4 regions of the Serratia montpellierensis genome follow, and region 2 is predicted to be linked to each of the others. Evidence: predicted binding sites of a transcription regulator. Region 2 holds the regulator's gene; each other region holds the start of a gene.
The links. The regulator CRP, encoded in region 2, controls carbon source genes, mostly activating them, when cyclic AMP is high. The targets are predictions, from matches to a motif close to ATGTGANNNNNNTCACAT.

Region 1 (7,890 bases), on a different contig from region 2:
ACAACCAGCAGGTTTCGCTGTTCCATAAACTGGAAGCGCTGCGCGACCGTCTGGTCGAAGAAGGCGATGACGTGATTCCATCGATCCTGGATCTGTATCCGGCCGCCGATCGCCAACAGCTGCGTTCACTGGTGCGCAACGCGCAGAAAGAGAAGGCCGCCAACAAGCCGCCTAAGGCTTACCCCCAGATCTTCCAATACCTGCGCGAGCTGGCCGAAGCGGCCGACTAAGCGCCGCCGCCATCCCGGGATGAAGCCGTTTCATCCCCGGTGATGGGCCGGTTCGCCGCTGCTTTCGCGGATATTGAAGCGCAGGCTGCCTTCCAGCTCTTCTTCCGCCTCTTCAAACAGCAGAATGATCGCGCCAAACCGACGCTTGCTGCGGGCATTCAGGTGGGTGAACTCGATTTCCACCGGCAGGCCGATATCGCCGGTCACCACGTCCCACAGCGCGTCGAGGTTGGCGCCAAACCCCTCGCCCAGCGCAAACTTGTGCGCGAAATCGCGGTAGAAGGCCGGCACGTCCTGGATCTGTTCAAAATCAAACTCTACTTTTGCCATCAAACTCACTCCACACGAATGAAGTTTTTGTAATGGTCGCGCGTGACGAAGATCAGACCGTCGCTCGAATACAGCAGGCGATCGGCGCCGCGCCGGCCACACTGATAATTGATGTCCGCTTCGCGCCAGACCCGGCCGCCGGCGGTCGGCAATTGTCCTTCACGGTTAGAGAATCGATCGCCGCCAATCGCCTTGCCCGGCAATACCGCACAGAGGTTGCCTGAACGGGGATCCCAACCCTGCTCACGCGCCTGCTTCTTGGTGACGTAATAGTCCGGCAGCCGCTGATGCTGCTGCAGGTAACTCACCACCGTTTGCTGCTGCGTGAGCCGGTCGATGCTCTGCCGCTGCCCCGTCTGCGCTTGTACTACCGCCGGGTTGCCGCCGATCGCACGGTGCTCGTTGCCGCGCAGCGCGCTGAAGACGGCGATGACCACGGCGATGACAATCGCCAACAGAATCCGCTTGTTCATGACATTCCCTGAAATTATGCCGCCGAAGGCGCCGCAACTCCCCCAGGCTAGTTAGGTATATAGTCGACCTGGATGAAACTAAGATGACCGGCACGTCACGTTTTCGCGGCGGCAAAGGTTTCATCCATTCATGACAATGATGCCACTTTCCAGCCGTTCTGGCACTCGGAGTCTCTCTGAAAACGGGCCGCCTCTTATGAGACGGCCCGCCGTACCAAAGACTGCTTTCAGTATAGTCAGGGAAGGCGCCGCACAACGCGGTGCAACAGGAGGGAACGCATCAATCGATCAAGGCGTGGCGATAGCGATGCAGCATGTCCGCCAGGCGTTTCACCGGCCCGGTGACGCTGAGCGGCGCCTGGTTGTCCACCAATTTTTGCTGGTACTCGTTCATTTCACCCAGCAAGCGATCGTAGTAATAGGCGCGTTTGACGTCGTTTTTGGCGGAGACCACCCGATCGGCGGTGCTGCGGATCTGGCGGTGGAAGGCCGACAGCTCTTCGCTGACCGGAATTTCCGCCCGTTGCATGCGCTGGTGGGCGATGATCAGGTTCAGCGCCAGACGATACTTGGCGATGTCGTTCGGGAACATCATCAGCAGCTGGTTAAGCTGTTGATACAGCGCAGGCAGGTGGTTCTGCCGACGGCGCGCCGCCTTGGTGGTCAGCGCCGACACCGCGCTGCTGACGAACTGGTTGAGCAACGTGCGGCCGGTGCGCTCACGCGAATTATCGCGGATCAGCAACAGCACCATCAGCCCGACGCAGCTGCCGAGGAACTGGCCGAGCGCCCCGTCGAGAAACTGGGTGACGTTGAACTCCATCGGGTTGCTCAGCACCAGAATGTTGATGGTCCCCGCCAGCAGCCCCAGCGAACCGAGCCGTCGTTTCTGCACCTCGATGCCGATGAAAAACGCCAGCAGGCCGAGGCTGAGACACAGCAGCAAAATGCTCTGCTGCGTCGCCGGCAGGATCACCATGAAGAACAGGGAACCAACCGGGATCGCCGCCAGCATGCCCAGCACGAAATCCATCGCCACCATGCGCGGCGCCGGGGTGCGCATCGCCAGCGAAGTGATTACCGCAATGATCACCATAAAACCGCTGCCGGACGTCCAACCGGTCCACAGCCACAGCAGGCTGCCGAAGGCCGTCGCCACAAAGGTGCGCAGGCCGTTGATCATTGCGTGATGCCCTTCCGCCGAGGTCGGTTTAACCACGGTTTCGTTGCTCAACACCCCCTCTTCCACCGCGCTGATGCTGCAGTTGGCGTGCACGCCTTTCGACAGCAACAGGTAGCGCGTCGCCGCGCCGCCCCAGCCGGTGATGGTCGGCAGCGTTTCCTCGGAGCGATGCGTGGTCAGCACCTGGCGCAACAGCTTCATGCGCTTGTGGATCTCCTGCGGGGTTTCCGCCGGGACCATCAGCTGCTCCCGCAGGCTTTCTTTCAGCGCGTCCGGGTGATTCAACAAGATCAGGTAGGTTTCGCAGGCCTGGGTGATCAGCGTCAGCGACAGGGTATGCAGCGCCTTCACCCGACGGTTGACCTTCTGCCAGCGCGAGGACTCCATCATCAGGTTGTTGCGCATGCCGTCCAGGGCCGTGGTGCTCTTGACCAGATTGCTCCAGGCGCGATCGATGTCTTCTTTGTCGGCGTTGCTGATACACATCTGCATCAGGCGGTATTGATCCACCAGCAGCTGATCCACCGCCCGATCGATGTCCTGCTTGATCGAACGCGGCGAGAACAGCAGATCCGCCAACACGGCGCTGACGATGCCCAGCACGATCTCACTGCAACGTTCGATGGCGAACTGCGGCGCTTCCAGCAGATGAGACTCGCTGGTGGCGACCGTCACGATGATGATCAGCGCGGTATACCCGGCCAGGCCCCAGGCGTAGGAGTTCTCGACCTTGATCAGCGAAGAGAGCCAGGTACAGAAACCGGCCCAGATGCAGCACAGCAGCAGCATCACCACCGGCGCACGGGCGGTGGTGATAATAATGATCAGGCCGACGAAGCAGCCGATAAAGGTGCCGATGATGCGCAGCCAGCCGCGGTGACGGATGGCGCCGGAGAAGGGCTCACCACCGGCGGCAAAGGCCGGGCCGGCGGCGACGATGGCGGCGGTCATCGCCGACCAGCGCGGGGTTTCCAGGTTAAGATGGAAACCGACGAACAGCGCAAACACAATCGCGAAGCTGAGTTTGAAGGCAAATCTCAGCCGGATAAAGGTTGGGCTATTCATTAGCCGAACTCACGCAGCCGGTGCATCAGGCGCACAAAAGGCGAGCCGCTGTCGGCATTGCGATCGTTCTTGCCGACGATCACCACGGTGGCGGTAGTGCCGGCCGGGTACGGATGCTGTTGGTCCTTGGCATCCAGCAGGATCTTCACCGGCACGCGCTGGGCCAGGCGCACCCACTCCAGGTTGCTGTCGATCGAGGCCAACCCTTTGTTGTTCACCGTGCTGCTGCTGTTGTTCACCGCCGCCGCCACGCTGTCGACGGTGCCGTGCATGATGCGGTTGCTGCCGAGCGGGGTGATCTCCGCGCGATCGCCCTTATTCAGGCCGTTCAGCTTGGTTTCTTCCAGATACGCCAGGATGTAGAAGGAGTCTTTTTTCACCAGCGCCACCGCCACCGACCCGCGGGTGATGTATTCACCGGCATGGACGTTGAGGTTAGTGATCCAACCATCGGCCGTCGCGGCGCGCACCGTGGTGCGTTCCAGATCGAGCTGCGCCAGCTCGCGCGCCGCGACGGCCTTCGCCAGCTGATGCTGCACGGTCTGCAGCGAATTGTTCGACTGGTCGATTTCTTCCTGCGACATCGCCTGCACGCCCAGCTTCACGCGGCGACCGGCCTCACGCCGTTTTTCCGCCGCCAGCGTTTGGTAGTAGGCGACGTCGGCGCCGGCTTCCGCCAGCGCCTGCTCATAGCGCGGCCGATCGACCACGAACAGCACCTGCCCTTTCTTCACCAGTTGGTTGTCCACCACCGGCACGTCGGTCAGCAGGCCGCTGACGTCCGGCGCGATCGCCACCACGTCGGCGGTGAACTTGGCGTCACGCGTCCACGGCGACTCGGTGTAGAACACCCAGGCTTTGAATACCGCGGCGATGCCCAGCAGCACAAGAATCAAAGTGATCGCGATTCGGGTTATTTTTATCGAAAAATTTTTCACAGCGACCTCAAACAAAAAGACATGAAATCAGATAAAACAAGCAGCAATACAGCGCGGTATTAAACAGCGCCGGATGCCAGACAAAATCGTAAATCCCCGTCGGCTGCAGCAGGCGGCGCAAGAGAAAAAACAGCGCCAGCGACACCAACAGCTCGAAAAACACCGGCGGAAACGACAGTCCGAAGATGACCATAACCGGAAGCAAACTCATCAATTTTTCCTTATTGTTCACTGCGCCGGAGGAAGACAGGCCTTGCCATTCACATTCTCTTTACATTTTAGCGTGCGCGCGCCACAAATCTTGACCAGACAGCTTGTCCAGGTCACGAACCCGAAAAAAGGTTAAACTTTGGGGCAGACATCCACGACAGGGATTGCGAGGGTGCCGGAGGAGCGGCAGGATTACGTCGCCGATCGCACTCGCACGTTGGTAAGGTCTATTCACCCGACCACGTTATATTAGCCTGCTTACTATCAAGGCATCAACAATCTGTGATCTAAATCACTTTTAAGCCAGAGTGAATAATGGAAAGATTAAAACGGATGTCGGTATTCGCCAAAGTGGTTGAGTTCGGGTCGTTTACCGCGGCCGCGCGCCAACTCGACATGAGCGTTTCATCGATCAGCCAAACCGTCTCGAAACTGGAAAATGAGCTGCAGGTCAAGCTGTTGAACCGCAGCACGCGCAGCATCGGCCTGACCGAGGCCGGCAAAATCTACTATCAGGGCTGCCGACGCATGCTGCAGGAAGTCAGCGAAGTGCATGAGCAGCTGTATGCGTTTAACAATACGCCTGCCGGCACGCTGCGCATCGGCAGCTCATCCACCATGGCGCAAAACGTGCTGGCGAACATGACCGCCGAGATGATGAAAGAGTACCCGGGTCTGACGTTCAACCTGGTGACCGGCATTCCTGCGCCGGACCTGATCACCGACGGATTGGATCTGGTGATCCGCACCGGCGCGCTGCAGGACTCCAGTCTGTTCTCCCGCCGCCTGGGGCAGATGCCGATGGTGGTGTGCGCCGCCAAAAGCTACCTCAGCCAGCACGGCACGCCGCAGAAGCCGAGCGACATGGTCAACTTTTCCTGGCTGGAGTACAGCGTGCGGCCCGACAGCGAATTTGAACTGATGTCGCCGGAGGGCATCACCACGCGCATTTCCCCGCAGGGGCGCTTCGTCACCAACGATTCCTCCACCATGATCCGTTGGCTGAAAAACGGCGCCGGCATCGCCTACGCCCCGCTGATGTGGGTGATCGAAGAGATCAAACGCGGCGAGATCGAGATCCTGTTCAAAAGCTACCATTCTGATCCGCGGCCGATCTACGCGCTCTATACCGAGAAGGACAAACTGCCGCTGAAGGTGCAGGTGTGTATCAACTACCTAACCGACTATTTCGAACGCGTGGCGGCGGTCTATCAGGGCTATCGCTGAGCGCCGCTCAAATAACGGTGCGCCAGCGCGCCCAGCAGCATCAGCGCCAGCATGCCGAGGCCCCATAGCAGCCAGACGGCGTAGCCCGTCCAGGTCAGCAGCAGAGGAAAATAGCTCGCCAGCCCGCTGCCCAGCTGTTTCAGCCACGGCAGCCAGGCATCCAGCACCGTCTGCGGCACCAGGCTCAGCGCACCGTTCACCGGCAACGATGCGTTCCCGGCCGCCTCCGCCAACGCCGGGAGCCAGGCCAGCACCCCGGCTACGCCCCAGGCCAACACGGTCCACAGCGCCATGGCGCCCAGCAGCAGCGCGAGCGTCCAACCGCCCCGGTTCACGGCACACCACCGCCGCACTGCGGGCAAAAGCGGCTGCCCGACGGCAGCGGTGCGGCGCACTGGCCGCAGGTGGCGCTCACCGCGGCAAACGGCTGACCGCAGCGGTGGCAATAACGCGCGCCCGATTTATTCACCGCCCGGCATTCCGGGCACTGCGGCCCCGGCTCGCCATGCTGGTTATAGCGGTTACCATGATGGCCCCCGCCGTGGCCCGCGCGCTGATGACCACCGTTAACACCGCCTTGCCCCAACAACCTTTTCAGTAAGCTCATCCCACCTCTCCTCTGTGCATTGACGCTGAAGCTCACTGTAAACCCTGGAGTAAACTCCAGGGTAAAGCCCGACGATGAGGATTTACGTTTCATTACATCGTAAAAGTGGCAAGGCTTTGATGCCGTTAACAAAAGCATCATCGGCATTATCCCACGTCGCCGCGCTGCGCTATGCTGCGGGAACCTCTCCCTGTATCAGGAATAACCATGAAAAAAATCATACTGGACTGTGACCCGGGGCATGACGACGCGATTGCCCTGCTGCTGGCCTGGGGCAATCCACAGATCGACCTGCTGGCGGTCACCACCGTGGTGGGTAACCAGACGCTGGACAAAGTGACGCGCAACGCGCTGGCGGTGGCGCGCATCGCCAATATCACCGGCGTGCCCTTCGCCGCCGGCTGCCCGCGCCCGCTGGTACGCAATATCGAAGTGGCGCCCGACATTCACGGCGATTCCGGCCTCGATGGCCCGGTGCTGCCGGAACCCCACCTGCAGCTGGACTCGCGCCACGCGGTGGATCTGATCATCGATACCGTGATGGCTCACCCGCCCGGCAGCGTAACGCTGGTGCCGACCGGCGGCCTGACCAATATCGCCATGGCGGTGCGTAAAGAGCCGCGCATTGCCGAGCGGGTCAAGGAAGTGGTGCTGATGGGTGGCGGCTACCATGTGGGCAACTGGAGCGCGGTGGCGGAGTTCAATATCAAAATCGATCCCGAGGCGGCACACATCGTGTTTAACGAAAAATGGCCGCTGACCATGGTCGGGCTGGATCTCACCCACCAGGCTTTGGCCACGTCGGCAGTCTGCGAACGCATCGCCGCCCTGGGCACCCGGCCGGCCACCTTCGTCGGCGAGCTGCTGGCATTCTTTGGCCGTATGTACCGGCAGGCGCAGGGCTTCAGCGCCCCGCCGGTGCACGATCCTTGCGCGGTGGCCTACGTGATCGATCCGAGCGTCATGACGGTGCGTAAAGCGCCGGTGGATATCGAGCTGACCGGCACCCTGACGTTGGGCATGACGGTCGCGGACTTCCGCGCGCCGCCGCCGCCGGACTGCCACACCCAGGTCGCGGTCAAACTGGATCAGGATAAATTCTGGGATCTGGTGGTGGATGCGCTGGAACGGATTGGCGAAGTGGAGTGAGGTTTGTGAAGAGTGGATTAACGCGCTTTGGCAGGCGCGTTACTCCGCCTAACATCGCGGCAACAGGGATAGCCAGACCATTTCCTCGTAATTCCCATAACCACAGAACAATCTTAATGAAATTAAATTAAATTAAACTTAAAAAAAAACAATTAAAACAAAGAAAATTCTTAATAAAAATAAATTCAGACATGATAAAGAAAATATAAAATACAGAGATTGGCAGCGATAAATAAAATCACTTCCGCCGGACTGTCATTGGCAACAACGATTTAACAAAAAAATGCTAACCTCATTGGCTACCTCGCCTGCCGGCCCAAGCGGTCGTTGTCGCACACACGGCGTTCCATTATGCACAAAACAAAATTAACGCATTGATTTATATGCACAAATAAAACAAAAGATTAAAAATTGACTGGGCCGATATGAATTTGAGAAAATGACAACCCTGCTTTTTCAAACAAAGAAAACACCCGTT
Region 2 (7,890 bases):
GACTTTTGATGTCATTCTTCACCACCAGCGCTTCGGAGCTGCCGAGCTGCGAGGCGATGAGGAACACTTCGATGGGGAGTTTCTGGCTGGCGGCCACCGCCAGTGGGCTGGAGCCGATATTGCCGATCTGCACGTCGCCGGAGGCCAGCGCACGCAGCACGCTGGAACCGCTGTCGAACTTACGCCAGTCGACCGTCGCGCCGGACTGTTTGGCGAAGCTGTTCTCCGCCTGCGCCACCTTGGCCGGTTCTGCCGACGTCTGGTACGCCACGGTCACGTCCACCGCGTAGGCGCTGGCTGCGCTGAGCGACAGCGCCAACAGCGCCGCGTTGCGTAAGGAAAAGAGTTTGCCCGCCATGTTCCGCTCCGTTGATAAAAATCTGTTCAGTTGCTGACAGTTTTATCTGAGCGATGACGGGCGATAAAAGAATAAAAAAGTCTTCTTTATTACCTTGAGTAATATAACTGCAGATTACAGCGCGATACTTCCGCGCAGGAACACATGAGCATAGCCGCCGAGCAGCGTGCGATCCCCTTGCAGTTCGCAGAACAGTTCGCCGCCGCGTGCCGAGATCTGCTGCGCATGCAGCCGATGGTGGCCGAGACGCGCCGTCCAGTAAGGCATCAGCGTGCAGTGCGCGGAGCCGGTGACCGGATCTTCACCGCCGTCGAGCGTGAAATAGCGCGAAACGAAGTCCACGGTGTCACCCGGCGCGGTAACGATTACCGCACACCCGGCCAGCGCGATCAGCGCCGGGATGTCCGGCCGCAGCGCGCGTACCTGCGCCTCGTTTTCCAGCACCACCATCAGCGCTTTCGCCTGCCACACCTCCTGCGGCTGTACGCCCAGCAGCGCCGCAAGGCCCGCCGGTTCAGCCACCTTCTGTGGCGGCCGCGCGGGGAAGTCGAGCACCAGCCGTTCCCCGTCCTGCGCATCGCGCTTGACGAACAGCTCGCCGCCGGCCGAACGGAAGCGGATATCCTGCAGCGCCGGATTGATCGCGCTGAACATCACATGCGCTGCCGCCAGGGTGCCGTGGCCGCAAAGATCGACCTCGCGTTCCGGGGTAAACCAGCGGATAGCGGTCATGTCGCCGTCATCCCAGACAAAGCTGGTTTCCGGCAGGCCGATCTCGTTGGCGATCGCCTGCAGCCGCTCCGCCGGCAGCGGCTTCGTCAGCAGGCAAACCCCGGCCGGGTTGCCGCGCAGCCCTTTGCCGGTAAAGGCAACCACATGATAATAATTTTCCGCCATCGTTCGCTCCTTAATGCCAGATCAGTAACACACAGGCTGCGGTCAACAACCCCATGGAAACGTTGAAGATAACCCAAGCCTTTTTGCTGCGCAGCAGGCGGCCGATCACGGTGCCGAACGCCAGCCAGATAATGCCTGCGACAATGTTGACCACAAAAATGCCCAGCGCGATCGCCGCAATGGAACCGTTGTACTTATCGCCCGCCAGGCTGAAGCTGGCCACCGCCCCCAGCGCCATCAGCCAGGCTTTCGGGTTGAGGAACTGCAGCAGCCAGCCCTGATACAGCCGCACCGGCTGCGGCGGCGCCACGTCGGTTTCCAGTTTTTCATAGGCGGCGGTGGCGACTTTCCACGCCAGCCACAGCAGGTACAGACTGCCGAGGATTTTCAGGATCAGGTGCAGCGACGGGTAGATCAGGATCAGGCTGCCGACGCCGAAGGCCACCAGCAGCAAAATGCTTTGCATGCCGAGCATGATACCGACCATCAGCCACAGCGATCGCATAAAGCCGAAGTTAGCGCCGGAGGTGGTCAACAGCAGGTTATTGGGGCCAGGCGTGATGGCGGCGACCCACAGGAAGCCCAGCATCGAAAGGAATAAACTCGGTTCCATGGCACGGGTGCTCCTCACCCAAGGCGCTTTTTTGCAGTATCATTGTTAGTTCTTGGTATTGAAGCTAACAGTGCGCTAGGGATCTCACAATAGCCGCCCACAACATTTTTACTCAGCCTATGCATGACGTCTTTCGCCCTCTGACCGGGGCCAGTAACCCGCACCTGCAAACGCTGTTGCCGCGGTTGGTGCGCCGCCGCGTGTTATTGAAACCGCATTGGCAACGGCTGGAATTGCCCGACGGTGATTTCGTCGATCTCGCCTGGAGCGAAGATCCGGCGCAGGCGCGCGACAAACCGCGCGCGGTGCTGTTCCACGGCCTGGAAGGCAGCTTCTACAGCCCCTACGCGCATGGCCTGCTCAACGCCTGGCGTGAGCGCGGCTGGCTCGGCGTGGTGATGCACTTTCGCGGCTGCAGCGGCGTGCCCAACCGCAAGCAGCGCATCTACCACTCCGGTGAAACCGAAGAAGCGCGCATCTTCCTGCGCTGGCTGCGCGACCGCTACGGCGAGGTGCCGACCGCGGCGGTAGGCGTTTCGCTCGGCGGCAACATGCTGGCCTGCTATCTGGCACAGCAAGGCGCCGACAGCCTGCTGCAGGCGGCGGTGGTGGTCTCGGCGCCGCTGATGCTGGAGCCTTGCGCCTACCGCATGGAGCAAGGTTTCTCCCGCGTTTATCAGCGCTACCTGCTGGGGCAGCTGAAACAAAACGCCACCCGCAAGCTGTTGCACTACCCGGACACCCTGCCGCTCAAACTGTCACAGCTGAACGGGTTGCGGCGCATCCGCGAATTCGACGACGCCATCACCTCGCGCATTCACGGCTTCAGCGACGCTACCGACTATTATCGCCGCTGCAGCGCCCTGCCGCTGTTGCCGGCTGTCCAGACGCCGCTGCTGATCATCCATGCGAAGGACGATCCCTTCATGACCCATGAGGTGATCCCCGACGTCGCCGGCCTGCCGCGCAATATTGAATATCAGCTGACCGAGTACGGCGGCCACGTCGGCTTCGTCGGTGGCACGCTGAAAAAACCGCACATGTGGCTGGAACATCGCATTCCGGCCTGGCTTTCCCCTTATCTGGACATCCCGACGTGATCATTCCCTGGCAAGAACTGGCAACCGACACCCTGAACAGCCTGATCGAATCCTTTGTACTGCGCGAAGGCACCGATTACGGCGAACACGAACGCTCGCTGGAACAGAAGGTGGAGGACGTGCGCCGCCAGCTGAAAAACGGCGAAGTGGTGCTGGTGTGGTCGGAACTGCACGAGAGCGTCAACATCATGCCGCGCGGTCAGTTCCGCGCCGGGCAGGAAGAAATTTAGTGGCGCACGGTTCTATGACTGACGGAAAAAATCAGGTAACAATGGGGCATTGCAAACTAGCGCGCGCCATTTTTTCCCTGAGATAGAGAGCGTCAACAAGAGCCACAATACCCCCCTGACGCCGGCGCATTCAACACGGAGTGACAACCACCATGTCTGCCAAACATCCCGTTATCGCGGTGACCGGTTCCAGCGGCGCCGGCACTACCACCACCAGCGTGGCGTTCCGTAAGATCTTCCAGCAGCTCAACATCCGCGCCGCCGAGCTGGAGGGCGACAGCTTCCATCGCTACACCCGGCCGGAAATGGACGCGGCGATCCGCAAAGCGCGCGATCTGGGCAGACACATCAGCTATTTCGGCCCCGAGGCCAACGACTTCGGTCTGCTGCAGCAGAGCTTTATCGACTACGGCAAGAACGGCACCGGGCGCTCGCGCAAGTATCTGCACACCTACGACGAAGCGGTGCCCTACAATCAGGTGCCGGGTACCTTCACCCCGTGGGAACCGCTGCCGGCGCCGACCGACGTGCTGTTCTACGAGGGGTTGCACGGCGGCGTGGTCACCGAGCACCATGACGTGGCCAACCACGTCGATCTGCTGGTCGGCGTGGTGCCGATCGTCAACCTGGAGTGGATACAGAAACTGATCCGCGATACCGGCGAGCGCGGCCACTCTCGCGAAGCGGTAATGGATTCAGTGGTGCGTTCGATGGAAGATTACATCAACTACATCACGCCGCAGTTCTCGCGCACCCACATCAACTTCCAGCGCGTGCCGACGGTGGACACCTCCAACCCGTTCGCCGCCAAGGCCATTCCCTCACTGGATGAAAGCTTCGTGGTGATCCACTTCCGCGGGCTGGATCAGATAGATTTCCCCTATTTGCTGGCGATGCTGCAGGGCTCGTTTATCTCGCATATCAATACGTTAGTGGTGCCGGGTGGCAAGATGGGGCTGGCGATGGAGCTGATCATGGCGCCGCTGGTGCAGCGGTTGCTGGAAGGCAAGAAGATCGAATAAATGCGTTGAGCGCGGCGCCGGGCCGCGCTCCGTTTCGATTACGCCGGTTGGCGGATCTCGAAGCTGTGGGTCACCGTGGCGGCCTTGTTGAGCATCAGCGCCACCGAGCAGTATTTCTCCGCTGACAGGTTCACCGCACGCTCGACGATCTTGTCGGTCAGGTCCTGGCCGGTAACGATGAAGTGCAGATTGATATGGGTGAACAGCCGCGGGGCTTCTTCGCGGCGCTCGGAGGTCAGCTTCACCTCGCAGTCGCGCACGTCGTTGCGCCCCTTTTGCAGGATGGATACCACGTCGATCGCGCTGCAGCCGCCCACCGACATCAGCACCATCTCCATCGGGCTGGGCGCTTTATCACCGGCGTTGCCGTCCATCAGCACCTGGTGGCCGGAGGCCGATTCACCCAAAAACGTTAACCCTTCCACCCACTTAACTCTTGCCTGCATTCTGGTCACTCCGGTTGATTTCTTAAAATCAGAGTACGCTTTCGCATAGAAACAGGCAACGTAACCTGATGCTAATCATGCTGAAGCGAGACAACACGAGACACCCGCCTTACTCTGTGCTACAAACAGAGCCGCAATAAATCTTTCCGGGACACTGTATTCAGGGAAACGCCCAGAGAAAGGCTCCTTTACCGGTATGTTAACAGAATGTAGCTTGCAGCGCTTACGGCAAGTTAATATGCTAGAGCGACAGCGTATTTTTATGACACGCCTCAAAACTTGCCGGTAGCCCTCGCTCATAACTGCGGCTACAGGTGGGTTTTACAGGGAACTCTGACCCCTGTGACACAAGGCAGCGATAACAACAGAGGATAACAGCGAATGGTTCTCGGCAAACCGCAAACAGACCCTACTCTCGAATGGTTCCTGTCTCATTGCCATATCCACAAATATCCATCGAAGAGTACGCTGATTCACCAAGGTGAAAAGGCCGAAACGCTTTACTACATCGTGAAAGGCTCCGTCGCGGTGCTGATCAAGGATGAAGAAGGTAAAGAGATGATTCTGTCCTACCTCAACCAGGGGGATTTCATCGGCGAGCTCGGATTGTTCGAAGAAGGCCAGGAGCGCAGCGCCTGGGTTCGCGCGAAAACCGCCTGTGAAGTGGCCGAAATTTCCTACAAGAAATTCCGCCAGCTGATCCAGGTGAACCCGGACATCCTGATGCGTCTGTCCGCCCAAATGGCGAGCCGCCTGCAGGTCACCTCCGAAAAAGTGGGCAACCTCGCCTTCCTGGACGTTACCGGCCGCATCGCGCAAACCCTGCTGAATCTGGCGAAACAACCCGACGCCATGACTCACCCGGACGGCATGCAGATCAAAATTACCCGCCAGGAGATCGGCCAGATCGTCGGCTGCTCGCGTGAAACCGTTGGCCGTATTCTGAAAATGCTGGAAGATCAAAACCTGATTTCCGCCCACGGCAAAACCATTGTCGTCTACGGCACCCGTTAATCCCTGAAGAAACGGCGCAATCTGCGCCGTTTTTTTGTCTGCTCTCTGCCATGTGGCGCCGCCTGATCTACCACCCGGAAATCAACTACGCACTGCGACAAACGCTGGTGTTGTGTCTGCCGGTGCTGTTCGGCCTGTTGATAGGCCAGTTACAGCTCGGCCTGATGTTCTCTCTGGTGCCCGCCTGCTGCAATATCGCCGGTCTGGACACGCCGCATAAGCGCTTCTTTAAACGGCTGATCGTCGGCGGTTCGCTGTTCGCCTTCAGCAGCGTGCTGCTGCAACAGGCACTGCTGTGGCACGTGCCGCTGCCGGCGCTGATGCTGGGCCTGGCGCTGCTGCTCGGCGTCACCGGTGAAATCAGCCCGCTGCACGCCCGGCTGTTGCCGGCGGCGCTGGTGGCCGCCATCTTCGCCCTCAGCACGACCGGTACGGTACCCATCTGGCAGGCGCCGCTGCTTTACGCGATCGGCACTGCCTGGTACGGCTTATTCACCTGGTTCTGGTTCAAGCTGTGGAAAGAACAGCCGATGCGCGAAACGCTGAGCCAACTCTACCTGGAACTGGCGGACTATTTCGAAGCCAAATACTCGCTGCTGACCCAGCACACCGATCCGCAAACCGCGCTGCCGCCGCTGCTGGTGCGCCAGCAAAAGGTGATGGATCTGATCAGCCTGTTGTACCAACAGCTTAATTTCCTGCCGCACGCCAACAACCTCGAGCAAAAACGCCTGCAGCGCGCCTTTCAGGTGGCGATGGACCTGCAGGAGCACATCACCGTCAGCCTGCACCTGCCGGAAGAGGTGCAAAAACTGGTGGAGCAGAGCCAGGCCGAAGCGATCATTCGCCGCAATGCTCAGGTGATCGCCGGCCGGCTGCGCGTGGTGGCGCACGATATTCTCTACCATCAACATTCGAAGCGCTTCTCCATGACCCATGAGCTGGCAGCGCTGGAAAAAATGGCGGCGCAGCATCCCGATAACCCGGTCGGCCAATTTTGTTACTACCACTTCAGCCGCATCGCCCGCCTGCTACGTACCCAGCATCCGCTGTACCGCCGCGACCTGATGCCCGGCCAGCACCGCCTGCCGTTTTGGCCGGCGCTGGTCAGCTACCTGTCGTTCAAATCCACCGCCCTGCGCAACGCCGCGCGGCTGGGCGTGACGCTGGCGGTCGGCAGCAGTCTGGGTGCGGTGTTCAACCTGCCGAAACCTTACTGGATCCTGCTCACCATCATGCTGGTGAGCCAAAACGGGTATAACGCTACCCGGGTGCGTATTCAGCACCGTGCGCTGGGCACGATTGCCGGGCTGCTGCTGGCGGCCGGGCTGTTGCAGCTGCAGTTGCCGGAAGGAGAAACGCTGAGCATCATGTTGGTGATCACGCTGCTGGCCTACCTGGTTTCGCGCAAGAACTACGGGCTGTCGGTGATTGGCTTTACGGTCACGGCGGTTTACACCCTGCAGCTGCTGGCGCTGAACGGCTCGCATTTTCTGGTACCGCGCCTGATCGATACGCTGATCGGCTGCGTACTGGCGTTCGGCGGCACCATTTGGCTATGGCCGCAGTGGCAAAGCGGGCTGCTGCGCAAGAATGCCCATCAGGCGCTGGAGAACGATCAAGCCGCGCTGCGGCTGATGCTGAAGCAACCGGAACCGGACGCCACTGCGCTGGCCTATACCCGCATGCAGGTCAACCAAGCGCACAACGCGCTGTTCACCTCGCTCAATCAGGCGATGCAGGAGCCGGGGTTCGCGTCGAACTATCTGGCGGACATGCGGCTGTGGGTCACTCACAGCCAGTTCATCGTCGAACACCTGAACGCCATGACCATTCTGGCGCGCGAGCACTACATGCTGACGCCGAAGCTGGCGGAAGAGTATCTGCAGACCTGTGAAATCGCGCTGCAAAGCTGCCAGCAGCGGTTGGAATACGACGGGCCGAGCAGCGGCAACAGCGGCATCATGCAGCCGCCGGATCTGCATCCGGAGATGCCCGTCACCGAGATGGAGCGCCATCTGCGGCGCATTTTGTCGCACCTGAGCGTGATGCACACCATTTCGTCGCTGGCCTGGCGCCAGCGCCCGCACCACGGCATTTGGCTCAAGCGCAAACTGCGCGATCAATAAGGGCGCGGCATGCCGCGCCCCGTTATTCGCCGCACGGGCTTCAGGCGTTGATCACATCCTGCACCGCCAGCTCGAACAGCG
Region 3 (7,890 bases), on a different contig from region 2:
GTACGCAGCTTCTCGTAGCTGGTCCAGTTCGGGTTGCGGCCGTTGTTGTTGGCGCGGGCGCGCAGCACGAAGTTCACGATTTCGTTGCGGAAATCTTTCGGGTTGCTGATGCCGGCCGGTTTTTCAATTTTTTCCAGTTCGGCGTTCAAGGACTCGCGGTCGAACAGCTGACCGGTATCGGGATCGCGATACTCCTGATCCTGGATCCAGAAGTCCGCGTAGGTCACGTAGCGATCAAAAATGTTCTGTCCGTATTCCGAGTAGGATTCCAGATAGGCGGTCTGAATCTCTTTGCCAATAAACTCGGCGTATTTTGGGATCAGGTAGCCTTTCAGGTGTTCCAGGTATTTCTCGGACAAATCCTGCGGGAACTGTTCGCGCTCGATCTGCTGTTCCAGCACATAGAACAGGTGCACCGGGTTAGCCGCCACCTCGGCGTGATCGAAGTTAAATACCCGCGAAAGGATTTTAAAGGCGAAACGGGTGGAGAGGCCGTTCATGCCTTCGTCAACCCCGGCGTAGTCGCGGTACTCTTGATAGGACTTGGCTTTCGGATCGGTATCCTTGAGGCTTTCGCCGTCATACACGCGCATTTTCGAGTAAATGCTCGAGTTTTCCGGCTCTTTCAGCCGCGACAGCACGCTAAACCGCGCCAGCGTCTCCAGGGTGCCCGGCGCGCAGGGCGCGTGGGTCAGCTCGCTGTGGTCCAGCAGTTTGTCGTAAATCTTGATCTCTTCCGACACGCGCAGGCAGTAAGGCACCTTGACGATGTACACGCGGTCGAGGAACGCTTCGTTGTTCTTGTTGTTACGGAAGGTCACCCATTCGGATTCGTTGGAGTGCGCCAGAATAATGCCGCTGAACGGCAGGGCGGAGATGCCTTCGGTGCCGTTGTAGTTGCCTTCCTGGGTCGCGGTCAGCAGCGGATGCAGCACCTTGATCGGCGCTTTGAACATCTCGACGAATTCCATTATCCCCTGGTTGGCGCGGCACAGGGCGCCAGAGTAGCCGTAGGCGTCCGGATCGTTCTGCGCGTGGTTCTCCAGTTTACGGATATCCACTTTACCGACCAGCGCAGAGATGTCCTGGTTGTTCTCGTCGCCCGGTTCGGTTTTGGCGATGGCGATCTGTTCCAGAATGGAAGGGCGCACTTTCACGACTTTAAACTTGGTGATATCACCGCCGAACTCATGCAGGCGCTTGGCCGCCCACGGCGACATGATGGTGCCGAGATAGCGACTGGGGATATTGAACTCTTTTTCCAGGATCGAGGCATCTTCCTGCGGATTGAACAGGCACAGAGGATGATCGTTGACCGGGCTGCGCTCGCCGTTGGCGCTGAGGGTGTAGATGGGCACGCGCTGCATCAGCGCCTTCAGGCGTTCCGCCAGCGAGGACTTACCGCCGCCCACCGGGCCCAGCAGATACAGGATCTGTTTCTTCTCTTCCAGGCCCTGCGCGGCGTGTTTCAGGTAAGAGACGATCTGTTCGATGGCCTCTTCCATGCCGTAGAACTCTTCGAAGGCCGGATAACGTGCGATCACGCGGTTGGAGAACAGGCGTGACAGGCGTGATTCTAGCGCAGTGTCGACCATCACAGGTTCACCGATAGCCATCAGCAGACGTTCGGCCGCGTTGGCATAGGCACTGCGATCTTGCCGGCAAATGGTAAGAAATTCCTGCAGTGTGAACTCTTCGTCCTTGGCAGCTTCGTAGCGCTGGCGATAGTGGTCAAATATGTTCATGATGCCCGTCCTTTCGTTATTAGCACAGGTTAAAGAGAGCGTGTGATAGTGTTCTGGCTCCCGAAAGATGAGAATACGCCTGAGTACAGCAACCCGTATGCCAACTTGGTGCGCTTATTATCGCGAGTTGCGCTGTATGCCACTGGGCCCAGGATAAATTCACCTTCTGATTTAAGCTTAGTTTGCTTGCCGGAAAATTTCCTGCCGCAGAAAAAGCTTTTTTTAAGTCATATCAATGACTCAGTTATTACCGTGTGAGCCAAATGCCTTGTCTGGCGCGGCCTGCGGGATGAAACGTCATCGTTCCGCCATGATTAATTCATAATTCCGCTATAAGTTATTCGATCTTGGTCGTTTTCTATTGTAAAGATTAGGCGCGTAACTAAATTTTCACATAAACTGTTGCAGCTATTAACCCTGTAATTTATGGAAAAAGAACCAGTGAAGATTTCAAAACTCAAAACGCTAGCAATTATCGCTTCCGCAATGGTTTGTGCGCAAAGTGCTCAGGCGGGAACCTGGTCACTCGGCGCTGCCGCGCTGGTTAGCCCGGACGCGTATCGTGGTTATCAGGACCGCGTGTATCCGGTGCCCGTTATCGACTACGAAGGTGACGACTTCTACTTCCGTACTCTGACCGCCGGTTACTACCTGTGGAAGGATCAAGAAAACCAGCTGAGCATCATGGGTTACTACACGCCATGGGGCTACCGTCCGGGCGACAGCGACGACGATCGCATGAAGCGTCTCGACAAGCGCCGCGGCACGCTGATGGCCGGCCTGGCCTATTCGCACAACGCCGAGTGGGGCACTATCCGTACCACTTTCACCGGCGACACGCTGAACAACAGCAACGGGCTGGTGGGCGATGTGGCTTACCTGTACAAGTTTGATCTGGACGCGCTGACGCTGGTCCCGGGCGTGGGCGTAATGTGGAACAGCAAGAACCAGAACAAATACTACTATGGCGTCAGCGCCAATGAGTCGCGCCGCAGCGGCCTGGACAGCTACACCCCAGGCGATAGCTGGGCGCCGTATCTCGAACTGAGCGCCAATTACCAGATCAACAAAAGCTGGAATGCCTTCTTCGTCGGCCGCTATGTGAAGTTGTCTGATGAAGTGAAAGACAGCCCGATGGTGGATAAATCCTACACCGGTTTGTTGATGACGGGTGTGAGCTACACCTTCTAATCACGCATTGCACGATAATCGTGCATGACGTGCATCAAAAAGGGGCGCCAGCGCCCCTTTTGCACATCGGTAGTGCGCTGCCGCGCACGGCTTTTCAGGCCTTCTTACGGCTGCGGAAGGTCACACCCAAACGGGCCGGTTGTTCGCCGGCGGCGACCAGCGGTTTACTGACGCGCCCGGTCTCTACGCAGACCATGGTCTTGTAACCGTCGTTCGGCATATCCCCCATGCTGCAGGAGAGCTCTACGCCCGGGTTCCAGGCGATAACGTCACTCATATGGTGGTGGTGAACCTCGATGGTGCGTGCGAGCGCCGGATCGCGGATCTGGCTGAAGGCCTCCGGGCGAGTGTAGACGCGGTCGGTTTGGCCGACAAAGGTCACTTCGCCCGCCTGGCGCGCCTCTGCGCCGCCCGCCACCTTGTCGATATAAGGCTCGCCCAGGCCCGCTACGCTGACCCGATCGATGTCGCCGACCTGGAAGTAGCTGTGCAGCGCCGCCGTGGCCTGATAGTCGCCGTGCGATTCCAGTTCGATCTCGCACTCCGCTCCCAGCTTGAAGCGGGCAATCAGCGTGAAGGCATGCGGCCACAGTTTTCGGGTCTGCTCATTGTCTTTCAACGTGAAGGTCAGGATGACGCCGTTGTCATCTTCATCGTGCGCCGTCAGACTCCAGGGTTGATTGCGGGCAAAACCGTGGGAGGGTTGCGCCACCGGGCCGAACCACGGCCAGCAGATCGGCACGCCGCCGCGGATGGCCTTGCCTTTGGCAAAAGGCGTATTGTTGCTGAGCCAAATGACCGGCTGTTCACCGCTGGGCTGCCAGGCCAGCAAATGGGCGCCCTGCAGTGCGACGGCCGCGCGCACTTTAGGGTGCGAGACCACCACTACGCCCAACTCATCGAGTTGACGCTGGCTGATGTAAGGCGAAATCTGTTCGGAAACGGGCAGGGTGAAAATTTTCTCGTTCATTCCATAACCTTCTTGTTTGCCGGAGAGACAAATAAAAAAGGGCGACAAAAATGTCGCCCTCATTATCAGCTTAACATCATGCCATTACTTGGAGATGTGAGCGATCAGGTCCAGAACCTTGTTGGAATAACCGGTTTCGTTGTCGTACCAGGAAACCAGTTTCACGAAGTTGTCGTTCAGTGCGATACCGGCTTTGGCATCGAACACGGAAGTCAGTACTTCGCCGTTGAAATCGGTGGAAACCACGTCGTCTTCAACATAGCCCAGAACGCCTTTCATAGAACCTTCAGCGGCGTCTTTGATGGCTTTCTTGATTTCTTCGTAGGTAGCTGCTTTTTCCAGACGCACGGTCAGGTCAACAACGGATACGTTAGGCGTCGGTACGCGGAACGCCATACCGGTCAGTTTGCCTTTCAGCTCTGGCAGAACAACGCCAACCGCTTTCGCTGCGCCGGTAGAAGAAGGGATGATGTTCTGGGATGCGCCGCGGCCGCCGCGCCAGTCTTTGTGAGACGGGCCATCAACAGTTTTCTGAGTGGCGGTGGTCGCGTGAACGGTGGTCATCAGGCCTTCAACGATACCGAAGTTGTCGTTGATGACTTTAGCCAGCGGCGCCAGGCAGTTGGTGGTGCAAGAGGCGTTGGACACGATGTCCTGGCCGGCATATTTGTCAAAGTTGGCGCCACGCACGAACATTGGGGTCGCATCTTTGGATGGGCCAGTCAGAACGACTTTTTTAGCGCCAGCGGTGATGTGTTTACGTGCGGTTTCGTCGGTCAGGAAGATACCGGTCGCTTCAGCAACCACGTCAACACCCACTTCGTTCCACTTCAGGTTAGCCGGGTCTTTCTCTGCGGTAACACGGATGGTTTTGCCGTTAACAACCAGGTGGCCGTCTTTAACTTCTACCGTACCGTTGAAACGGCCGTGAGTAGAGTCATACTTCAGCATGTAAGCCATGTACTCTGCGTCCAACAGGTCGTTGATTGCAACGATCTCGATGTCAGAACGCTCTTGAGCAGCACGGAAAACAATGCGACCGATACGGCCAAAACCGTTGATACCTACTTTGATAGTCATATATTCCACCAGCTATTTGTTAGTGAATAAAAGGTTGGTTGTAAAATTACAAAAACCTTACCCAGCGTCAAGCGGAATCGTGTCAATTCTTGCGGCAAGTCAAACCGGAAGGGTGGTTTTGCACGCTTATTGCACAGTCCATTTGCGCTCGGCCTTATCCGTTATATGGGGACAAGCCGCCAAGTATAAAGTCAGCATACGCAAGATGTGTGATCGCTATCACATATCATCGTGACGTGGCCTTTATGGGCTACAGTTTAGGCCAAAAATCTCTGCAGCGGTGTTAATTTTTTGTTATTATTAATCATTGTTTTCGTTGACATTATCCATATTCAGAGATAAGCACAAATGGCTAAAGAGACAACCCCCGGTCATCCGGTCACGGAACTGAATGAAATCCAACGTTATGTGACGCAACAGCGCGGCACCGAAGCGCCGTTCAGTGGCAAATTGCTGCACAACAAGCGCGAGGGCGTGTACCATTGTCTGTGCTGTAACCAGCCGCTGTTCTATTCCGAAACCAAATACGATTCCGGCTGCGGCTGGCCGAGCTTTTATGAGCCGGTTTCCGCCGATGCAATCCGTTATCTTGATGATAATTCACATAATATGCATCGTATTGAAATCCGCTGCGGCCACTGTGACGCGCACCTGGGGCACGTTTTCCCCGATGGCCCGCAGCCGACCGGCGACCGCTACTGCGTCAACTCCGCCTCGCTGAGTTTCACCGATGGCGAAAATGGCGACCAAACGGCCGGCTAAGTGGTAATTTAACCAACAAAATCGATTCAGCTAATTATTCATCTGTAAGCGAGAAGGGCTCTGATGGACGTGAAAGATCTGATTGCGGCGATGACGCCCGAGATATACCAGCGCCTGGTACAGGCGGTTGAGCTGGGCAAATGGCCGGACGGCGTGGCGCTGACGCCGGAGCAAAAAGAAAACAGCCTGCAGGCGGTGATGCTGTGGCAGTCGATGAACAACGTCGATCCGCAGCACATGAGCATCGGTACCGACGGGCAGATCGTGATGAAGAGCAAGCAAGAGCTGAAACAGCAGTTCGTTGCCGAGCCGCTGGCCAAACTCAAGCCGCAGTAAGGCTGCCCTAAAGCGGGGCGATGCCGCCATCGCCCCGTCGATTCACCGTTTTTCGCCCTTTATGCCCAGCGATTCCGCCAGCTGCTGCGCCAGCCGGTTGTTGTCGTCCGCGCCGTACTCCCAGAACATCGCTCCTCCCAATCCCTGGCTTTTGATGTACTCGGCCTTGATGGCCACCGAACGCGGGTTCTCGTAGGAGATGGCGAACAAGGGTTTGCCTGCGGCGGATTGCAGCGTCAGGTAAGGTACCTTGGCGTCGTCATCCCAGTGTTCGCGAAAACGATGCTGCGGATCGTTGAGCAATTTGCTGACGATATCGAGGTATTTAAAGTAAGTATCTTTGCTGAGATCCAGCCCCAGCGCGTTGAACAGGGTGGTTTCGCGCGTGCTGAAGTATGGCTGCGTCACCGGATGCTTGGCGGCCTCCGGCTTGTCCCAGTCGATGCCGGCCTCGGTCGCCCGTTTCGGCACCCGGCCGTAGAAACCGATGCCCAGGTTCATCTGTGCCGGTTTCAGCCCGGCAGCCAGATAATTCTTTACCACGAAATCGGCGCTGTAGCGGTCGGCGGCCGCTACGGTTGGCCAACGCTTTGAATCGTACAGGTTGGCATTGAAGTACTGCGTGCCGTAAGCCATGTCGTAGGTCATCAGATTGATGTAGTCGAGGTAAGGGGCAATACTTTTCACATCGACCCATTCCAGCGGGCTTTTGACGTTGGCCCCGACGGCGATGGTTAACAGCTTGCCTTTCCCCAGCGCCTGATGAAGCTCTTTCAGCAGCTGGGTGAAGTTGTCGCGGTCTGCCGGTTGGCTTTCCACCAGTCCCCAGGCGCCGTTCACCGGATATTCCCAGTCCAGATCGATACCATCCAGCTGATACTGTGCGATCACCTGCAGCGCGGAGCGGATGAATATCGCCCGGTTTTCCGCAGTAGCGGCGGCGCCGGAGAAACCCCGTGCGCCCCAGCCGCCGACCGACAACAGCACTTTCAGCTCGGGGTTCTGTTTACGCAGCACCGGCAGCCGTTGCAGATCGGCCGTTACCTTCGGCGACAGGTAGATCTGGTGGCGGCGAGCGGGGTCTTTCAGCGCCGCATTGGCTTCGTCTTTCTCACCGTTGTAGATCAGGCCGAACGAATAGTTGAGGTGAGTGATTTGCGTGACGTCCAGCTTGTCGATGTCGCCACCGGGGCCGGCGGTGACGTCGCCGCCGCCGTTGAAGTAGCCGACGGAAAGATAAGCCGCCTGGGCCGTGCTTACGCCGGCCATAGCCAACTGCACCGCTGCCAGCAAAGGCAGCAGTTTTCGGGTTATTTTCATGTCTGTCTCCTTGGATCGGCAAGGCCGACCGTACCGCCAGAGGCGGTCACAATAAAGCCGGGCTCAGCGGGCCCCGGATGCGTATAACCGATTGACGCCAAAAGTGTCGCAGCCATAACAGCAAAAGCACCTGCCGGTCACAAGCCGTTGGGGAAGAAGAAGGGCGGTATTGTGAGCGGCGTCGATATTTTCGCCGCCGCTCAGAGTGGGCACCGGTGGCGCCCGAGAGGATTTAGTGGGCGAGAAACTGTGACAGGGTAACCAGTTGTGCGCCGGCGCGCGCCATGTCCTGCAGCGCCCGTTCGCTGTCGTCCGGCTGCAGATTCACGCCGCGGCAGCCGTCGACGATCACCTGCGTTGGATAACCGGCAGCCAGCGCATCCAGCACGCTGAACTTCACGCAGTAATCGGTCGCCAGGCCCATGACAGCCAGTCGCCGGACGCCCTGCGATTGCAGCCAGCCGTGCAGTTCGGTCTGCGCTCGGT
Region 4 (7,890 bases), on a different contig from region 2:
GCTGCTGGCGCTGGCGCTGAGCTGGGCCGGCGTCATCCGCCTCCCGCTGGCGGTGATCGGCTGTGCCTATCTGCTGTGGCTGTCATGGAAGCTGTTTCAGGCGGCCTCGCCGGACGCCAAAGAGCAGGCGCAGCCGATGAGCCTGCTCAACGGCGCACTGTTTCAGGCGGTCAACCCCAAGGCCTGGCTGATGGTGATCAACGTGGCGATCCTGTTCACCCCACGCGAAGGCGCCACCTTCGTCCATACGCTGTCGGTCATCGCCGGTTTCGCGCTGCTGAACCTGCCCTGCGTGCTGCTGTGGGCGGTGCTGGGCGACCGGTTGCGCAACGCGCTGCGGGTCACCTGGAAACTGCGCGCCTTCAACGGCGTGATGTCCGGCCTAATGGCCGCCACCGCGCTGTGGTTGTTGTTCGACGAGTGGCGCGCGGCCTTTGCTTAGCCGCGGCCGAGAGGAGAGAGCCGGGAAGGTTGTTTGGCGCCGATGCCGGCGATCAGATCGGTAATGGACAGTACCATGGTGGAGCGCACCATCTGCTGATAGCGCTGGCGCTGCATGGCGATCAGCGCTTCATCCGCTTCGCCCGGCTGCAGGAAAGTCGGCACCGGCGGCAGCGCGGCCACGCAGTGCAGCTCGCCGAACGGCCCGAGGATTTCGTCGTCGACGAAACGGTATTCCGAGCCGTCGTGGTTCAGCTCTTCGCGCATCGCCATCAGCAGTTCGGCGTCTTCATATTCGTGGCGGGAGATCACCCCCAGCCCGTACATCAGCTTCAGGCGCACCGACAGCTCCCCGAGCGGGCCGCTGCCGGACAATAGCGGTTCGACGGCATATTTCACCGCGTAATCGTCCTTGCGGAATACCTGCACCACCAGCACGTTGAGCGCTTCCGCCAGCAGCTCTACCGCTGCGATCAGGAAGCTGCGCACCGTTTTGCCCGCGTTCAGCTTTTCCAGAACCTGGTTTTCAAATGCCTGTGCTTCTTCCATCGTCGCTTTTCGAAAGGCGTGGGGAGGGCCGTCGATGCCGAACTCGGGTTGCAGGAGCGCAGCAAGCTGCGCTCGGGTGTTCATCATCACGATTCTACTTGTGCATGGCGTTATACACAGCAACGGCCTCTTCTACAACCTCGCTTTCCGCCGGCAGGCCGGAAATTTGCGCCAGCGCGGCTTTCGGCCCGAGCGTGTTCAGCAGTTCCGCCAGCTCCAGCGCCTGCGGATCCTGTTCGCTGCGGTAGCTCATGGCGGCGGCGATGCCCTGGATCAGGTTGGCGTGCGGCAGGCCGTATTCCAGCGTACCCAGCAGCGGTTTGATCAGGCGATCGCCGGCGCTCAGTTTGCGCAGCGGCTGGCGGCCCACGCGCTCGACGTCGTCGTGCAGATACGGGTTTTCGAAGCGGCCGAGGATTTTGTTGATGTAGGCGGCGTGCTTGTCGGCGTCGAAGCCGTAGCGCTTGATCAGCACCGCGCCGCTCTCTTCCATCGCCCCTTTCACCACGCGGCGGATCGCCGGGTCGAGAATGGCGTCGCGAATGGTTTGCAGCCCGGCCTGTTGGCCGAGGTAGGCGGTGATGGCGTGACCGGTGTTGAGGGTGAACAGCTTGCGTTCGACGAACGCCATCAGGTTGTCGGTCAGCTCCATACCGGCGATCGCCGGAGGCTGGCCTTTGAACTGGGTCTGATCGACGATCCATTCGCTGAAGGTTTCCACCGTCACTTCCAACGGGTCGTTGCTGTCCGCCGGCGGCACGATGCGGTCGACCGCCGAATCGACGAAGCCGACGTGCTGCTCAACCCATGCCTGTTCGTCCTGCGGCAGCGCGGCGAACACATGCTGCTTCAGCTGGCTGGTGCCGCGCACCATGTTCTCGCAGGCGATGATGTTCAGCGGTTGCACATTGCCCTGCTGATGGCGCAGCACCAGCCCTTTGGCGATCGTGCCGGCGATTTTGGCGAGAATTTGCGGGCCAACGGCGGTGGTCACCAGATCCGCTTCGGCGATCAGCGCCACCGCAGCCTCACTGCCGCTGTTGACGGCGCTGACGTTGTTGACGCTCTCCACGCGTTCTTGCTCACCCACCACGTGCACCGCGTAGCTTTTACGGCTGTTCAGCAGATCCAGCACCGTTTGATTGACGTCGGCGAAGGTCAGTTCAACCCCGGCGTCCGCCAGCAGCTTGCCGATAAAACCGCGGCCGATGTTCCCTGCGCCAAAATGTAATGCTTTCATAACCCTACCTTCTTAATGTCGAAGGGTGCAGCAAGCTGCACCCTTTAAAATGATTCTGTTATCCGGCTTTTTTGCCGCCGAGCAGGTCCAGCACTTCCTGCACGCTGGTGGTATTCGCCAGCCGCTCGATCACGCTCTCGTCATCCAGCGCGTTGGTCAGGCTGGTGATCACCTGAATATGCTCGTTGTTGCGCGCGGCGATGCCGATCACCAGGCGCGCCACTTCATCCTCTTCATCGCCGAAGCGCACGCCCTGCGGGTACTGGCAGAACACCACGCCGGTGCGCAGCACCCGGTCTTTGGCCTCGATGGTGCCGTGCGGCACGGCGATCGACTCGCCCAGGTAGGTGGAAGTGAGCTTTTCGCGCTCCAGCATCGCCGGCACGTATTCCGCCTCGACATAGCCGCCTTTCACCAGCTGCTCGCCGGCGAAGCGGATCGCCTGCTCTTTGTCGCTGGCCTGCAGGTTGAGGAACACGTTGCTCTCGCTCAGCTTGAACAGGTTCGGTTCCCCGGCTTCGAAGCTGTCGTCCAGCGCGCCCAGCACCTTCTGCTGGTTGTCGGTGGTTTTGTTGACCGCCACCAAACGGTCGACCAGATCGCTGTACAGCTTGCTGTCGAGGAAGTTGGTCAGCGAGATGTGCTGGGCCTGCGGCGCGTGGCGCATCGCGCGTTCGGTCAGATCGCGGTGCGTGATCACCAGATCCACATCGTCCGGCAGGCTGTTGATGGCGCTGTTGGTCACCGAGATGTTCTTCAGCCCGGCGTCGGCCACTTTCTTGCGCAGCACCCCGGCGCCCATCGCGCTGGAACCCATGCCCGCATCGCAGGCGACGATGATTTTGCGCACGGTGCTCAGATCGCCGTCGACCGATGCCGACGCCGCGGCGCCGCCTTTGGACTGCGATTTCATCTCTTGCATGCGACGGGTTGCGGCTTCCAGATCGTCATCCTCTTTCACCTTGGAGGTTTTCAGCAGGAAAGCGGACACCACGAAGGAGACGGCAAAGGCTGCGCACACCGCCGCAATGTTGGCGAAGTAGGCGCCTTTCGGCGTCATCGCCAGCACCGCCAGGATCGAGCCCGGGGAAGCCGGAGAAACCAGGCCGCCGTTCAGCATCGTCAGGGTGAAGACGCCGGTCATGCCGCCCAAGATCACCGCAAGCAGCAGGCGTGGATTCATCAGCACGTAAGGGAAATAGATTTCGTGGATGCCGCCCAGGAAGTGAATGATCGCCGCACCGCCGGCGGATTGCTTGGCGCTGCCGCGGCCGAAGAACATGTAGGCCATCAGCACGCCCATGCCCGGACCTGGGTTGGCTTCAATCAGGAAGAATACCGACTTACCGGCTTCCGTGGCCTGCTGGATACCCAGCGGCGAGAAGATGCCGTGGTTGATGGCGTTGTTCAGGAACAGGATTTTCGCCGGTTCAACGAAGATGGACGCCAATGGCAGCAGGTTGTTCGTCACCATGACGTGCACGCCCGCCGCCAGCAGCTTGGAGAGCACCTCCACCAGCGGCCCGATGCCCAGGAAGGCCAGGATAGCCAGCAGCATGCCGATAATGCCGGCGGAGAAGTTGTTCACCAGCATTTCAAAACCGCTTTTGATCTTGCCGTCCACCCAGCGGTCGAAATGCTTGATAGCCCAGCCGCCCAGCGGGCCGGCGATCATCGCGCCGAGGAACATCGGCATGTCGGCGCCGACGATGACGCCCATGGTGGTAATGGCGCCCACGACGCCGCCGCGATCGCCGCCCACCAGCCGCCCGCCGGTATAACCGATCAGCAGCGGCAGCAGGTAGGTGATCATCGGGCCGACCAGCTTGGCTAAGGTTTCATTCGGCAGCCAGCCGGTTGGAATGAATAGTGCGGTGATAATCCCCCAGGCGATAAAGGCGCCGATGTTGGGCATCACCATGTTGCTCAGGAAGCGGCCAAAGTTTTGCACTTTAACCTTGATGTCTGGTGAAAACATAAAACACACCCCTATTGTTACGCGCTGACAATAGAGCGCGTGATTATTGTTGTGACGATCCAGCCGTGTTGCCGCTGTATGCGAAACGGACTCTATCACGCTGTTTTTGTCACGCGAACTTCACGGATTTTTTGTGATACAAATCACACATAACACCCCAACAAGCCACCCTTTATAGTGACGAAGATCACATTTATGGCGTGTAAAAAAAGCACAGTGAGAAAAAAACCGCCTCAAAACACACAATAAAGTGATATTCGTCACACTTTAAACCTGATGGTTTGTTTTTAAATTGTGATAAACATCACAATTTATTTTTAGCTGCAGCGCCCTATCGCGACGCTCTGTTTGATCTTCCCTGAGAGCACTCATCCCGCCGGGAACTAGCGAAGTGATGAATGAAAGAAAACTACATTGCCGAATGAATGGATTAATTGAAGTGTAGTACAGAAGCCTGCGCAATAAACCAGCAAGCTATTGGAAACGCTGAGGGGAAATAAAACAGGCCGGCATTGCCGGCCTGTTTCGCGCGTGGACGCGTTATTGCGTCACGCTTTGAATGGTCTTCTGCGCATTCATCAGGTTCTGCTGTTTGGCCACCAGATTCGACATCATGGTGTTGTACTGCGCCACCTGCTGCGCGGTGCGGAACTGCACACCGTTGTTGTTGAAGCTGACCTGATTACCCTGGCTCTGTAGGAAATCGCCGACCTGCACCAGATCCTGCACAAAGCTGGCGGTGGTCGGGATCGCCGGCATCAAGGCGTTGGCCGGTGCGGTGACGATTTTGTCATAGGCCTGGTTGTACACCGCCTTCAGATCGTCAGGCTGTTTCAGCGCCGCGTGGGCAGTATCCGCCTGCGATTTGGCAGACTGGATCTGCTGGCCCAGCAGGTTCAACGCCCCGACCGATTGCTGCAGCGCGTCGCGTTTGTTCAGGTAGTCCTGCGCGGTGCGGATCTGGTTAATCTGATCCAGCGCCGGGGTCAGGCTGGCGCCGACCGATTTGGACAACTGCTGCGAAAAACCGACCAAAATCGCGTAATCGCCGGCATAGTTGCCGAACTTCTGCTTCTGATCTTCGCTCAACGTGGGGATATTCGCCCCGCTGCGCATCACGGTATTCTGTAAGTAATCGATAAATGCTTTGCGCTGTTCCGGCTCTTTATCGCCGCAGGCGGTCAATTGCATGACCACCAACAATGCCAATACCGGTGCCAACCAACGCGCGAAACCTCTGCTCTGGATCCCTACCGCCATGTGACATAACTCCTGTTATAAACCTGCTTTTTCATTGGACTCCGCCCCTTTTTGCGCACTCCGTGCGCCTATAAGAATAGATCAACTGGCGGCGTTCCGATACGCGATTCCGTTTGCGATGAGCATTGCCCCGGCCGGATGCGGTTGAAAATCGTGCGCAAAACGCACTGAGGTTCATTGCCGTCGGCGACCGGACGCTTCAATTTCCCCAAGTCGCCCCCCCAAGTCGCCCCCCAAGTCGCCCCCCAAGTCGCCAGGCGACCTTGCCTTCGCACCCAGGAAACGGAAATAAAAAAAGGCGCCCGCAGGCGCCTTTTCACAGCAGAGAATCGCTTACTGCAGCACGGAGATATCCGCCACCTGCAGGAACAGTTCGCGCAGCTTGCTCAGCAGCGTCAGGCGGTTTACGCGCACTTCCGCATCGTCCGCCATTACCATCACGTTGTCGAAGAACGCATCCACCGGCTCACGCAGCGCGGCCAGTTCCACCAGCGCTTCCTGGTAGTTGCCCGCCGCGAAGTACGGCTGCAGTTTGTCGCGCAGCACCACCAGGTGAGTCGCCAGCTGGATCTCCGCCGCGTCCTTCAGCACCGAGGCGCGCACGCTGTCGTTCAGCGTTTCGGTAGACTTGGCCAGAATGTTGGAGACGCGTTTGTTGGCCGCAGCCAGCGCCGCCGCCGCTTCCAGCGTACGGAAGTGGGATACCGCCTTGACGCGCGCGTCGAAGTCGGCCGGCTTGGTCGGACGGCGCGCCAGCACCGCCTGAATGGTATCGACCGCGTGGCCTTCTTCCTGATACCAGGCGCGGAAGCGGCCCAGCATGAATTCCACCACCTCGTCGACCACCTTGGCGTTGGTCAGCTTGCTGCCGTACAGGCGCACGGCCTCTTCGGTCAGGGTCTGCAGATCCAGCGGCAGGTTTTTCTCGACGATGATGCGCAGCACGCCCAGCGCGGCTCGGCGCAGCGCAAACGGGTCTTTATCGCCCTTCGGATGCTGACCGATGCCGAAGATGCCGGCCAGGGTGTCCATCTTGTCGGCGATCGCCAGGGAACAGGCCACCAGCGACTGCGGCAGCGCATCGCCGGCGTAGCGCGGCTGATACTGCTCGTTCAGCGCAACGGCGACGTCTTCCGCCTCACCGTCGTGGCGCGCATAGTGCATGCCCATCACGCCCTGGGTGTCGGTGAATTCGAACACCATGTTGGTCATCAGGTCGCACTTCGACAGCAGGCCCGCACGAGTAGCGTGGTTGACGTCGGCGCCGATCTGGCCGGCAACCCAGCCCGCCAGCGCCTGAATGCGGTCGGTCTTGTCGCGCAGGGTGCCCAGCTGCTGTTGGAACAACACGGTTTCCAGGCGCGGCAGGTTGTCTTCCAGACGCTTCTTGCGGTCGGTGTTGAAGAAGAACTCGGCGTCGGCCAGACGCGGACGCACCACCTTCTCGTTACCGGAGATGATCTGCTGCGGGTCTTTCGACTCGATGTTGGCCACGAAGATAAAGTTCGGCAGCAGTTTGCCCGCGGCGTCGTACACCGGGAAATACTTCTGGTCGCCCTTCATGGTGTACACCAGCGCTTCCGCCGGCACCGCCAGGAATTTCTCTTCGAATTTGGCGGTCAGCACCACCGGCCATTCCACCAGCGAAGCCACTTCTTCCAGCAGGCTTTCACTCAGTTCGGCCTTGCCGCCAATCTTCTGCGCCGCCAGTTCGGCATCGCGTTTGATGAGGGCTTTACGCGCTTCGTAGTCGGCAACCACTTTGCCGCGCTCCAGCAGGATCTGCGGGTATTGGTCGGCATTGTCGAGGGTGAACTCGGCTTCGCCCATGAAGCGGTGGCCGCGCACGGTGCGCGCAGAGTCGATGCCCAGCACGGTGCCTGGGATCAGATCGGCGCCCAGCAGCATCGTGACGGTATGTACCGGACGCACGAACTGCACGTCGGAGTCGCCCCAACGCATCAGTTTCGGGATCGGCAGCTTGCCGAGCGCGGTGCTGACCATGCCGGCCAGCAGTTGTTGCGCCGACTGGCCTTTGACGTGGGCGCGGTACATCAACCACTCGCCCTTGTCGGTCACCAGGCGTTCAGCCTGATCGACGGTGATACCGCAGCCGCGCGCCCAGCCTTCGGCCGCTTTGCTCGGTTTACCTTCGGCGTCGAACGCCTGGGCGATCGCCGGGCCGCGTTTTTCAATTTCGCGATCGGCCTGTGCCGCGCTCAGGTTGGCCACTTTCAGCGCCAGGCGGCGCGGTGCGGCGAACCAGCTCACGTCACCGTGTTCCAGGCCGGCGTTGTCCAGCTCGGCGGTGAAGTTGGCGGCGAAAGATTCCGCCAGGGAACGAAGCGCCTTCGGCGGCAGCTCTTCCGTGCCGATTTCCACCAGGAAAGTCTGTTGATTCATGGCTGCCTCTTAGTTCTCG

Region 1: a site for CRP is predicted at 4,710-4,727, ahead of aaeR (HTH-type transcriptional activator AaeR). Genes of this name have one in related genera too.
Region 3: a site for CRP is predicted at 5,194-5,211, ahead of msrB (peptide-methionine (R)-S-oxide reductase MsrB). Genes of this name have one in related genera too.
Region 4: a site for CRP is predicted at 4,457-4,474, ahead of FUU19_RS00890 (PTS mannitol transporter subunit IICBA). Genes of this name have one in related genera too.

Annotation. Positions count from the first base shown of each region.
Region 1 covers NZ_VOSN01000021.1:170,728-178,617, forward strand. The annotation lists gene yjgA (ribosome biogenesis factor YjgA) at 1-230, shown strand, start outside; gene FUU19_RS21480 (barstar family protein) at 261-560, opposite strand; gene FUU19_RS21485 (ribonuclease) at 566-1,033, opposite strand; gene aaeB (p-hydroxybenzoic acid efflux pump subunit AaeB) at 1,314-3,281, opposite strand; gene aaeA (p-hydroxybenzoic acid efflux pump subunit AaeA) at 3,281-4,219, opposite strand; gene aaeX (p-hydroxybenzoic acid efflux pump operon protein AaeX) at 4,227-4,430, opposite strand; gene aaeR (HTH-type transcriptional activator AaeR) at 4,745-5,656, shown strand; gene FUU19_RS21510 (hypothetical protein) at 5,647-5,991, opposite strand; gene FUU19_RS21515 (zinc ribbon domain-containing protein) at 5,988-6,263, opposite strand; gene uriH (uridine-preferring nucleoside hydrolase UriH) at 6,471-7,412, shown strand.
Region 2 covers NZ_VOSN01000004.1:193,686-201,575, reverse strand. The annotation lists gene tauA (taurine ABC transporter substrate-binding protein) at 1-358, opposite strand, end outside; gene FUU19_RS05080 (PhzF family phenazine biosynthesis protein) at 473-1,255, opposite strand; gene FUU19_RS05075 (LysE family translocator) at 1,266-1,868, opposite strand; gene FUU19_RS05070 (hydrolase) at 1,988-2,968, shown strand; gene FUU19_RS05065 (YheU family protein) at 2,965-3,198, shown strand; gene FUU19_RS05060 (phosphoribulokinase) at 3,351-4,220, shown strand; gene FUU19_RS05055 (OsmC family protein) at 4,259-4,666, opposite strand; gene crp (cAMP-activated global transcriptional regulator CRP) at 5,048-5,680, shown strand; gene FUU19_RS05045 (YccS/YhfK family putative transporter) at 5,731-7,809, shown strand; gene argD (bifunctional acetylornithine/succinyldiaminopimelate transaminase) at 7,850-7,890, opposite strand, start outside.
Region 3 covers NZ_VOSN01000013.1:419,959-427,848, reverse strand. The annotation lists gene yeaG (protein kinase YeaG) at 1-1,745, opposite strand, end outside; gene FUU19_RS13765 (MipA/OmpV family protein) at 2,172-2,936, shown strand; gene FUU19_RS13760 (D-hexose-6-phosphate mutarotase) at 3,031-3,906, opposite strand; gene gapA (glyceraldehyde-3-phosphate dehydrogenase) at 3,991-4,986, opposite strand; gene msrB (peptide-methionine (R)-S-oxide reductase MsrB) at 5,335-5,748, shown strand; gene FUU19_RS13745 (YeaC family protein) at 5,812-6,084, shown strand; gene chiD (chitinase ChiD) at 6,127-7,404, opposite strand; gene pncA (bifunctional nicotinamidase/pyrazinamidase) at 7,637-7,890, opposite strand, start outside.
Region 4 covers NZ_VOSN01000001.1:191,256-199,145, forward strand. The annotation lists gene FUU19_RS00875 (LysE family translocator) at 1-442, shown strand, start outside; gene FUU19_RS00880 (MltR family transcriptional regulator) at 439-990, opposite strand; gene FUU19_RS00885 (mannitol-1-phosphate 5-dehydrogenase) at 1,085-2,230, opposite strand; gene FUU19_RS00890 (PTS mannitol transporter subunit IICBA) at 2,289-4,208, opposite strand; gene FUU19_RS00895 (DUF3053 domain-containing protein) at 4,749-5,468, opposite strand; gene glyS (glycine--tRNA ligase subunit beta) at 5,802-7,871, opposite strand; gene glyQ (glycine--tRNA ligase subunit alpha) at 7,881-7,890, opposite strand, start outside.